Regions from separate parts of the Actinoplanes sp. ATCC 53533 genome, predicted to be linked through region 3. Evidence: riboswitches for the same ligand, from Rfam matches in the RefSeq annotation. Region 3 holds a riboswitch; each other region holds the start of a gene.
The links. A riboswitch is a leader RNA that binds a small molecule or an ion and turns the genes downstream of it on or off. The one in region 3 is predicted to bind cyclic di-AMP.
Positions count from the first base shown of each region.

Region 1: another riboswitch for cyclic di-AMP. It lies ahead of DMB66_RS22985 (C40 family peptidase); the one in region 3 lies ahead of DMB66_RS56035 (NlpC/P60 family protein).
Region 2: another riboswitch for cyclic di-AMP. It lies ahead of DMB66_RS11770 (C40 family peptidase); the one in region 3 lies ahead of DMB66_RS56035 (NlpC/P60 family protein).

Region 1 covers NZ_QHHV01000067.1:38,422-41,689, forward strand. Annotated here, with positions in the region: gene DMB66_RS22975 (Rieske (2Fe-2S) protein) at 1-155, opposite strand, end outside; gene DMB66_RS62665 (hypothetical protein) at 448-831, shown strand; cyclic di-AMP (ydaO/yuaA leader) riboswitch at 1,410-1,533, shown strand; gene DMB66_RS22985 (C40 family peptidase) at 1,540-2,352, shown strand; gene DMB66_RS22990 (TetR/AcrR family transcriptional regulator) at 2,840-3,268, opposite strand, start outside.
Region 2 covers NZ_QHHV01000029.1:56,304-59,571, reverse strand. Annotated here, with positions in the region: gene mraZ (division/cell wall cluster transcriptional repressor MraZ) at 191-622, opposite strand; gene DMB66_RS11770 (C40 family peptidase) at 1,079-1,891, opposite strand; cyclic di-AMP (ydaO/yuaA leader) riboswitch at 1,898-2,019, opposite strand; gene DMB66_RS11765 (MurT ligase domain-containing protein) at 2,538-3,268, shown strand, end outside.
Region 3 covers NZ_QHHV01000329.1:4,560-7,827, reverse strand. Annotated here, with positions in the region: gene DMB66_RS56040 (aminoglycoside phosphotransferase family protein) at 1-691, opposite strand, end outside; gene DMB66_RS56035 (NlpC/P60 family protein) at 844-1,833, opposite strand; cyclic di-AMP (ydaO/yuaA leader) riboswitch at 1,848-1,988, opposite strand; gene DMB66_RS56030 (M56 family metallopeptidase) at 2,124-3,047, opposite strand; gene DMB66_RS56025 (BlaI/MecI/CopY family transcriptional regulator) at 3,044-3,268, opposite strand, start outside.

The sequences.
Region 1 (3,268 bases), on a different contig from region 3:
CCGCTGATGCGGGCGCCGTCGCTCTCCTGGAACCGGGAGTTGTGGGCCATGCAGGTGATGACACCGTCGCTGGGCGGGCTGACCCGCACTCCGCGGTGGGGGCACGTGGCGTCGAACGCGCGGAACTTGCCCGGCCTGGGCTGAGTGACGAGCACCCCATCGACGACGATTCCGCCACCGAGGGGACGCTCGCCGTGGTCGTCAGTACGAGGGGATCGGCAGCGCTGGGCGGCAGAGTGCCGGGTGGCTCATGCGGTGCCGGCGGCGGTTCCGCGCTCGCGCACCCGGTGAGCGCGAGCGGCAGCGACGCCGATCAAGCCAGGCGGCAGGTCCCGACGCGGCACCGAGCATAGATGCAATTGAAACACTTGCTACGGATGCTCTGTTCATCCGGAAAGCCTGGCGCCAGGTGCTCGCCACCGCTCGTTCCTGCTGTTCTCGGTGGCGATGATCGGCTCCTACGTGCTGAACTTCCAGGTCTATCTCGGGCTGCCCATCGAGGTGCGGCGGGTCACCGGCGGCGAGACCGGCGTGGCGATCCTGTTCGCCGTCTCCGGGTTGCTGACCGTGCTGGGTCAGGTGCGCCTCACCGGCTGGGTGACAGCACGGTGGACACCCGCCCAGGCCATCACCAGAGGCCTGCTCGTGATGGCAGCCGCCTTCGTACCATTGGCTTTGGCTGCCCTGGGTCGCACTGGTCGCGACCGGCCTGATCCGCGCGACCGGGATCGCGGTCCTGGGCCGGCAGGGGCACTTGGGCCCCCGCGAGCACCCGCCACAGGCCACCGGGCGGCCTGCTGTGGCGGCGACCCGCTGACCGCACAGCACTGAGGCAGTGACCCTTGAGCGGGCTGATCCACCGTCGTTCAGCCCGCTCAAGGGTCCACATTCACGTGCTCCGTGCGAGCTGCACCCCCGGGGCTGTCGCTGCGCGGCATCGGTTTGGCCCTGTGGACGTAACGGTTCACCCACCGCCCGGCCGCGCCCTCCACCGAACGGATGATCTCCACCCCACCGCCCGGCGCCGAGTTTCCGCCGCTGGGGGCGTTTACGGCCACATTCTCCCGACCTTGACTCAGGCCATGATCGACCTCGATGCGGCTTTTTGTGTGTTGTGTTTCACCCGTAACCCTCGACGAATGGTGATCACTTCAACACGGTAAGTACCGGCATTTGTCACAGCGCGGTTACAAACCGGACAGTGTTCCATGTGCCAAACACGTTCGGTAGTCGAAACCACCCCAGCGGTCCGGCCGGAAATCGGGTAGCAAGGGTGAGCCGGTAAGCAACCGCTCGCCGCTCGCACCGCCACGGACCACGCCGAGCCCTGCCCCGGTCCGAGCGGCGCGATCGTGATCGCGAACAACGACACAGGCATACGGGGGCAGGGACGGGGGACCCAGATTCGGTCCCACGGAACGCCGCTCGCGGCGAACCGATGAGGACCTCGGGGTGAAGCCACCATTGCGGTGGCCGGGCAACCTTCCCGCCCGAACCCGACAGCTAACCTCGCAGGCGTGCCGGAGGGATATCTCTACCGTGCACGAACGCACCTCGCACCGGCGCCCCCGCAAGACCGGCACCGGTTCCATCGCTCTGTCCCTGGGTCTCTGCCTCTGCGCCGGCCAGCTGGTCGCCACCGCGCCGGCATCCGCCGCGCCGGTCCCCGTCACGGCAGCGGCAGCGGCAGCGGCGACCGTCAAGCCCCGCATCACGAATTCCTACAACAGGAAGTCGATCGCGGCGGGCAAGACGGTTCGGGTGACCACCAAGCTGATCAACCCGAAGACCGGCAAGGCCGTCACCGGCAAGGTCAAGCTGCAGATCCGTGGCGGCAAGGCGTGGAAGACCTGGGTGACCAAGTCGACCAACTCCAAGGGCGTGGCGTCCTTCCTGACCAAGCCCGGCGGCTCGCTGTACTACCGGACCGTCTTCGCCGGCACCAAGGGCTTCGCCTCGGTGCGCAGCAGCCAGACGAAGATCACTGTGAAGAACAACGCGGCCAAGGTGATTGCCGAGGCCGCGAAGCACAGGGGTGCCCGTTACGTCTTCGGCGCCGCCGGCCCCAGGCAGTTCGACTGCTCCGGCTACACCATGTACGTCTACAAGAAGGCCGTCGGCAAGAAGCTGCCGCACAAGGCCAACTCGCAGCAGAAGTACGGCAAGGCCGTCAGCAAGGGCAACAAGAAGGCCGGCGACCTGCTGGTCTTCCGCTCCGGCTCCTACGGCACCCACGTCGGCATCTACGCCGGCGGCGGCTACATGTGGGCCTCCCCCCGCGCCGGCAAGACCGTCCAGAAGCAGAAGGTCTACAGCAACAGCTACGTCGTACGGCGCCTCGTCTCCGCCTGACGATAACTGCCGACTCATGAAGTGGAGCGCGCCCTTTCGGTCGTGCTCCACTGGCATTCCCCAAATGAGCAACGTGCGGCAGGGGAAGCGTTGTCGCCTCATGCGAATGGCAGCGCCAGCGAAGCGCGGGCCCGGCCGACGGACCACTTCGATGTGGTCGGCGCGGGCCTGGGGTGGCGCCGACGTCATGTCCTTCGATCCCCGCACGGCACTTCCTCGAGCCGCCCTTCACGACTTGCAAGCTGTGAAAGAGCACCCCAGGCCGGCAGGACCGGACGGCGCATGTCTGCTGCCGTCAACACAGTCGCCGACCCAGACCGTTATGCCCAACCCGCCGCTGAGGTGCACGCCGGCAGAAACACCACATGAATCGCCCGGCGTGTCCTTTCCGTCGCGCACCATCGGTCCAAGGGTGCTCTTCGTCATGGCGCGGGAACCGCGTCGGTAGCGATGTCCTTTCATCTCGGCAACCCCGCGGTTTGGGAGATCAGGTCGCGTCGGGCTTCACGCTGCCCCTGCGCGTAGGTCGCAGCCCGGTCAGGGCTACCGCGACAAGTCGGTTCACTGCCGCTTCGGACGGCAGACTGCCGGCTGCGCCGAGCGCGTGGAGGCAGTAGGTCGCAAGCTCGTCAGGCGCGACATCATCGCGCAACTCCCCTGCGGCGGCGACCTCGGCCAGCAGGTCTTGAAACAGGTCGATGAGCTGCTGTTCCGCACCGGAGACCCGCTCCCCGCGGTGGAGGAGGGCCGCGAGTTCCTCGGTTCCGTGTCGCTTGCGGTAATAACAGATGAGCGCGTACCGGCCCAGTACTGCTTGGAGCTTGTCGTACGGCTTGCTCGGCTTGGCCCGCAGCTCGGCGAGTTCGGTCAGGTGACCGGCAACGTGACGTTCGTGATGGGCGGCCAGGATCGCCTC
Region 2 (3,268 bases), on a different contig from region 3:
TGCCGGCCTACCCCGGTCGTCTGTCCGTACCGCCAGATCCCCATCCGCTCGTGCCCGTTGCCATCGGGCGCGCCCGACCGGACACACGCCTGGCACCGGGGAAGAGGCGCCAGGAGCGGGAGCGGCTGGAGATCTCGCAGTACGGCGGCAGCGACGTCCGGGCCGTTCACAGGCCCACAGGTGCCACGCCTCACAATCCGCCGGGCAGCACCCCCTCCTCGATATCGGCGAAGTCGTCCTCGCTCGCCGAGAGGTACTGCTCCCACGAATGCTTGTCCCAGATCTCCACCCGCGTGCTCGCACCGATCACCACGAGCTCGCGGTCCAGCGCCGCGTATTCCCGCAGGTGTGCCGGGATGGTGACGCGACCCTGCTTGTCGGGGATCTCGTCATGCGCACTGGCGAAGAACACCCGGCTGTATGCCCGGGCGGCCTTGTGGGTGACCGGCTGTTCGCGCAGCTGGCCCGCGATCCGCTGAAACTCCGGCATCGGGAAGACGTAAAGGCAACGTTCCTGCCCCTTCGTGATCACGACACCTCCCGCCAACTCGTCGCGGAACTTCGCCGGAAGGATCAGTCGGCCCTTGTCGTCCAGGCGCGGGGTGTGCGTGCCGAGGAACATCGGCCCAACCCCCCTGCCCCCCGGCGCCGCCGCAGAGCCAGCTCTGCGTGGACCACCTGTCGTCTGGGCCGGCAAATCCCCTCGGAATCAGCTCCTCCTCAGGCCCTGCCACTGCGCTCCACTCTACTCCACTTCCCTCCACTCGCAACAAGAATGACGGCTTCTGCGAGCCGGATTCGCGGATGTATCCGCACGTCAGAGCAGGTGGAGCGGAAGTGGAGGGCCGGGCGGGCCCGACCATGGTCCACTTTCCGACATGCCGCCCACCCGGGCACGAAAGTCCCCCGATTTCGGGCTTTGGGGAAGGGTCGACTGCCCTTCAAGACTCCGCCGGGAGGAAAGTGGAGGGAAAAGTGGCGCGGACACGACAGTGGGGCGCGACCCGCCCGGGTCGCGCCCCACTGAACTGTCGTACTGCTCTTACTTGTGCTGTCCTGCCCTACCGACGTGTCACGCTCAGACGAGGCGCCGCACGACGTAGTTCGAGCCGTACATCTTGTGCTTGCCCACGCGGGCGCCCGAGTGCGGCGAGTCCCACATGTAGCCGTTGCCCGCGTAGATACCCGCGTGCGTGCCGTACGAACCGGAGCGGAAGACGATCAGGTCGCCGATCTTCTTGTTGCCCTTGCTGACGGCCTTGCCGTACTTCTGCTGCGAGTTGGCCTTGTGCGGCAGCTTCTTGCCGACGGCCTTCTTGTAGACGTACATGGTGTAACCGGAGCAGTCGAAGCGCTTCGGCCCCGAGGCGGCGAACTTGTAGAGCGCCCCCTTGTGCTTCGCGGCCTCGGCGAGGATCTTGGCCGCGTTGTTCTTCACGGTGATCTTCGTTTGGCTGCTGCGCACCGAGGCGAAGCCCTTGGTGCCGGCGAAGATGGTCCGGTAGTACAGCGAGCCGCCGGGCTTGGTCAGGAAGGAGGCCACGCCCTTGGAGTTGGTCGACTTGGTCACCCAGGTCTTCCATGCCTTGCCGCCACGGATCTGCAGCTTGACCTTGCCGGTGACGGCCTTGCCGGTCTTCGGGTTGATCAGCTTGGTGGTCACCCGAACCGTCTTGCCCGCCGCGATCGACTTCCTGTTGTAGGAATTCGTGATGCGGGGCTTGACGGTCGCTGCTGCCACTGCCGCTGCCGCTGCGGTGACGGGGACCGGCGCGGCGGATGCCGGCGCGGTGGCGACCAGCTGGCCGGCGCAGAGGCAGAGGCCCAGGGACAGAGCGATGGAACCGGTGCCGGTCTTGCGGGGGCGCCGGTGCGAGGTGCGTTCGTGCACGGTAGAGATATCCCTCCGGCACGCCTGCGAGGTTAGCTGTCGGGTTCGGGCGGGAAGGTTGCCCGGCCACCGGTGGTGGCTTCACCCCGAGGTCCTCATCGGTTCGCCGCGAGCGGCGTTCCGTGGGACCGAATCTGGGTCCCCCGTCCCTGCCCCCGTATGCCTGTGTCGTTGTTCGCGATCACGATCGCGCCGCTCGGACCGGGGCAGGGCTCGGCGTGGTCCGTGGCGGTGCGAGCGGCGAGCGGTTGCTTACCGGCTCACCCTTGCTACCCGATTTCCGGTCGGACCGCTGGGGTGGTTTCGACTACCGAACGTGTTTGGCACATGGAACACTGTCCGGTTTGTAACCGCGCTGTGACAAATGCCGGTACTTACCGTGTTGAAGTGATCACCATTCGTCGAGGGTTGCGGGTGAAACACAACACACAAAAAGCCGCATCGAGGTCGATCATGGTCTGAGTCAAGGTCAGGAGAATGTGGCCGTAAACGCCCCCAGCGGCGGAAACTCGGCGCCGGGCGGTGGGGTGGAGATCATCCGTTCGGCCGAGGGTGCCGCCCGGCGGTGACCTGGACCGCTCCATCCACAGCGCCACTCGACGTAGTGTCCGTTTCCGGTACCCTCGTCGCCGTGACGGACGGGAAGATGCCCCTACGGGCCAAGGTCGCGACCTCCGTGTCGCGAACCGCTGCGGCGCTCTCGCGGGCGGCGGGCCGCGGCGACGGCTCGGTGATCGGCGGGTGGATAGGTCTCAAGATCGATCCTGACCTGCTGAGAAACCTGGCCGCCGGCCGCGCGATCGCGCTGGTCTCGGGGACCAACGGCAAGACGACCACGACCCGGTTCACCGCGGCCGCCCTCGGCGTGCTGGGCCCGGTCGCCACCAACTCCTTCGGCGCCAACATGCCCACCGGGCACACCTCCGCCCTGGCCAAGGCGGGCGCCACGCCGTTCGCCGTGCTCGAGGTCGACGAGCACTACCTGGCCCGGGTCATCGACGAGACCACGCCGCGGGTGGTGGCCCTGCTCAACCTCTCCCGCGACCAGCTCGACCGCGCCAAGGAAGTCGCGATGATGGCGCAGATGTGGCGGACGGCCCTGGCCGCCCACCCCGACGTGCACGTCGTCGCGAACGCGGACGACCCGATGGTGGTCTGGGCGGCCATCAACACCGAGCACGTCGTCTGGTTCAGCGCCGGCCAGCGCTGGCACGACGACTCGTTCGTCTGCCCGGAGTGCGGCTCGCCCATCGAGCGCGCCAACGGCGACTGGCGGTGCACCGGGTGTCCGTTGCGCCGTCCGCAGGCCCAGTGGACCGTCGAGGACGACGGCGTCGTCGACCCCCGCGGCGACTGGCACCTGGTCAAGCTGCAGCT
Region 3 (3,268 bases):
AGAGCACCGCACCGACCTCGTAGCCGGGATCGCCCAGCACGCCGTGCGGGTCGATCGCCAGCCACGGCTCCCGGCTCGCCGCCAGCACGTTCTCGTGATGCAGATCGCCGTGCAGGACGACCCGCCGCGAGGCGGAGGCGCACAGCTCGGCCCAGAGCTCCCGGGCCCGTTCGACCAGGGCCCGCGGAATCGGCTCGTCGCCGGGATATCTGGCCAGGTGCGCGTCGAAGGCCGCCACCCGCGACGAGAGCTCCTCCAGCATGAGCCCGTCCGGCGCCGGCCGGTGCAGCCGGCGCATCAGGTCGACCAGGACGGCCGTGGCCTGCCCGTCGCGCTCGCGGACCAGCGTCCGCAGGGTCACGCCCGGCTCGGCGCGCTCCAGCAGCAGCGCGCCACGCCCGTCGTCGCGGGCCAGCACCTCGACCGCGCCGCGACCGCCCAGAAACCCGAGCGTGTCGGCCTCCATCGCGATATGGCCGGCCTCGGCCAGGCCGAGTTTGAGCACCGCCGGCGATCCCCCGGCCCGGCGGACCGGCGCGACGAAGTTGAAGCTCAACGGGTACGGCGTCCCGACCGTCAGCCCCCAGTCGCGCGCGACCTCCTCGATCAGCACCGGAAGCCCCGCGAGCCACCGCCGGCCGGCGTCGCCCCAGCTGTCGGTGACGTTGCGCGTGAAACCGGCGGAGAACATCCCCCAGTCTCGCAGCCCCGGGCACCCGGCGCGGCCCCGTCAGCGCTGCGGGTCGTCCCGGTCAAGTCGACGCACCAGCACGGCGAGGCGACCGAAGGGCAAGAAAAAGCCGCCACGGGCGTGGCGGCTTTTTCGTGGTTGCGCTGCGCCGGTCAGCCCGGGCGGCGGATGCCGGTGATGGCTCCGCTGCGGTCGATCGACGCCATCCGGACATGGTCGCCCGTGTGTGGCGCGTGGACCATGGTGTCGCCACCCACATAGATGCCCACGTGGTGCACCGGGCTGCCGTAGAAGATCAGGTCACCCGGCTTCAGCTCGCTGCGGCTGACCGACTTGCCCGTGTGGATCTGGTCTCCGGTGAAGTGCTCGAGGTGCACCCCGACCGCCGCCCACGCCACCTTGGTCAGGCCGGAGCAGTCGTAACCGCCCGGCCCCTCGGCGCCGAAGACGTACGGCTTGCCGATGAGGTCGCAGGCTCGCTGCGCCGCCCGGCCGCCGGCGTCGTCGGTGTAGTCGACCGGGCACGGGCCCGTCTTGAACGGACCGTCGGCGACGCCGCTGGCGCCGTACGCCTTGATCCGCAGTTTCTGCAGCTCGTCGACCTTCTTCTGGATGTCCTTCTGCTGCTGCGCCAGCGCCTTGTCCCGGGCCGCCACAGCTTTGGTCAGAGTGTCCAGGTCGCGCTTGTCGCCCGCGAGCTTGTCCCGCAACTCAGCGGCGCCGGCGACCGACTGGCGCTGGTGCCGGCTGATCTGATCGAGGAACGAGAGCTTCTCGGTCAGGCCGGTCGGCGAGCCGCTGATGATCATGGCCGTCATCGCGCTGGGCGAGCCCTGCATGTAGGCCTCGCCCGCCATGCTGCCCACCTGCGACATGGCGAGGTTGACCTGCAGCTCCAGCGGGGCGAGCCGCTTGTCGATCTTCTTGAGCTGGGCCTGGTTCTTGAGCAGCTGGTTGTGCACGTTGTTGTACTGCTCGATGACCGGTTCCAGCTTGTTCCACTGCTCGTCGATCTGCTTTTCGATGCTCGACGGGGACGGTGTCGCGTTCGCCACTCCGGGCGCGAGAAGAATCCCGACCGCGGCGACGGCGCAGGCGATGCTGCGCAGAATTGCGACGCGGTGCGCCTCAATCCGTTTCACGTAGGTGCAGTGTCCTTTCTTCCCTCGGCCGCCGACCGGGTTAGCTGACGGGTGCGGGCGGGAAGCGCGCCCGGCCGCGGTGCTGCTGCGGCTTAACCCCGGTTGCTCGGGTCCCCGGTTCGTTCACGACTGGAACGATTAGGCGGTGGCCCGTCAGTTCGCCCGGGTTGGGACGAGGGGGGACTGCTGAGCCGGGCCCCACCGTACTCCCGATCACCGGCGATTTGAACCCGGCGGTATCAGGACACACTGCGCATAACACCCAGTGACCTACGGTAATTAAGGAGGACTTAAAGCGGCCATGCGGAGAGTGCCCGGTCGAGCCACGGCACCACCAGGATCACGGTGGGTAACACGAGCAGACCGACGGCGCCGGCCGCCGCCAGCAGTGTCACGGTGAGGGTAACGGACCGGGGATCGTCGGCGGCCAGCCGGTCGAGGCGACGCCGGCGCTCCGCCACCGCGCCACCGAGCTCGGCCGGAGCGTCCGGGCTGACCGCGTCGCTGAGCAGCGCCAGCGCCGTGCCCAGGGGGGCCGCGCCGCAGCGCCGCCGGGCCGCGTCGTCGGCGACCATCTCGAGCAGCAGGTGCACGGCGTCGAGGGGCGCGCGGCTGCGCAGCGGCCGGGGCACCGCCCGGTAGAACGCGGTGAACGACTCCATCACCACGTCATGGCGGTGCCGCAGATGGGCCTGCTCGTGCGCGATCACGGCGGCCACCTGCCCGGCGTCGAGCACCCGCAGCGCGCCGTCGCTGAGCACCACCCGCGGCGAGCGGCCCGGCAGGCAGTATGCGAACGGTAGCGGCCCGTCGAGCACGCGCAGCCCGGGCGGCACCTCGGCGGGCAACTCGCCGTGGCGCTCGGCGCTGTCCAGCAGGTCGACCAGCAGCCGGTGCCGCGCCCGGCGGGCCCGCGAGCGGATGCTCACCCGGACCAGCGAGACCAGCAGCCGGGCGATGATCACCGTCGCGACGACCAGCGCGAGGATCAGCGCGGCGGCGCCGACCGGCCGGTCCGAGCCCAGCTCGCTGACCAGCTCCTGGGGCCCGGCCAGCACCACGCCCAGCGCGCAGAGCACCCCCGCGAGGGTGATGCTCTGCCAGAGCCCGACGGCGGCGGCCGGCGCGCGGTCGGGCCAGCGGGCGCCCGCGAGGATGCCCGGCACGACGAGCGACAGCGTCAGCCCGAGCGCGCCCAGCAGCAGCGCGGTCACTGCCGCCTTTCTGGGTTTTCCGCGGCGGGCAGGCCCGGCGCGGCGGCCGGATCCTTCCGCGCCGCCGCGATGGCGGCGGTCAGGGCCGACGGGTCGATCCGGCCGACGAAGTGCGCCAGCGCCGCGTCCCGGACGCCGTCGGGGGCGGCACTGAGCGCGTCGAGCATCAGCGCGGCGGTCATCTCCTCGCGGGTCTGCGCGGGGGCGTAGCGATATGCCCG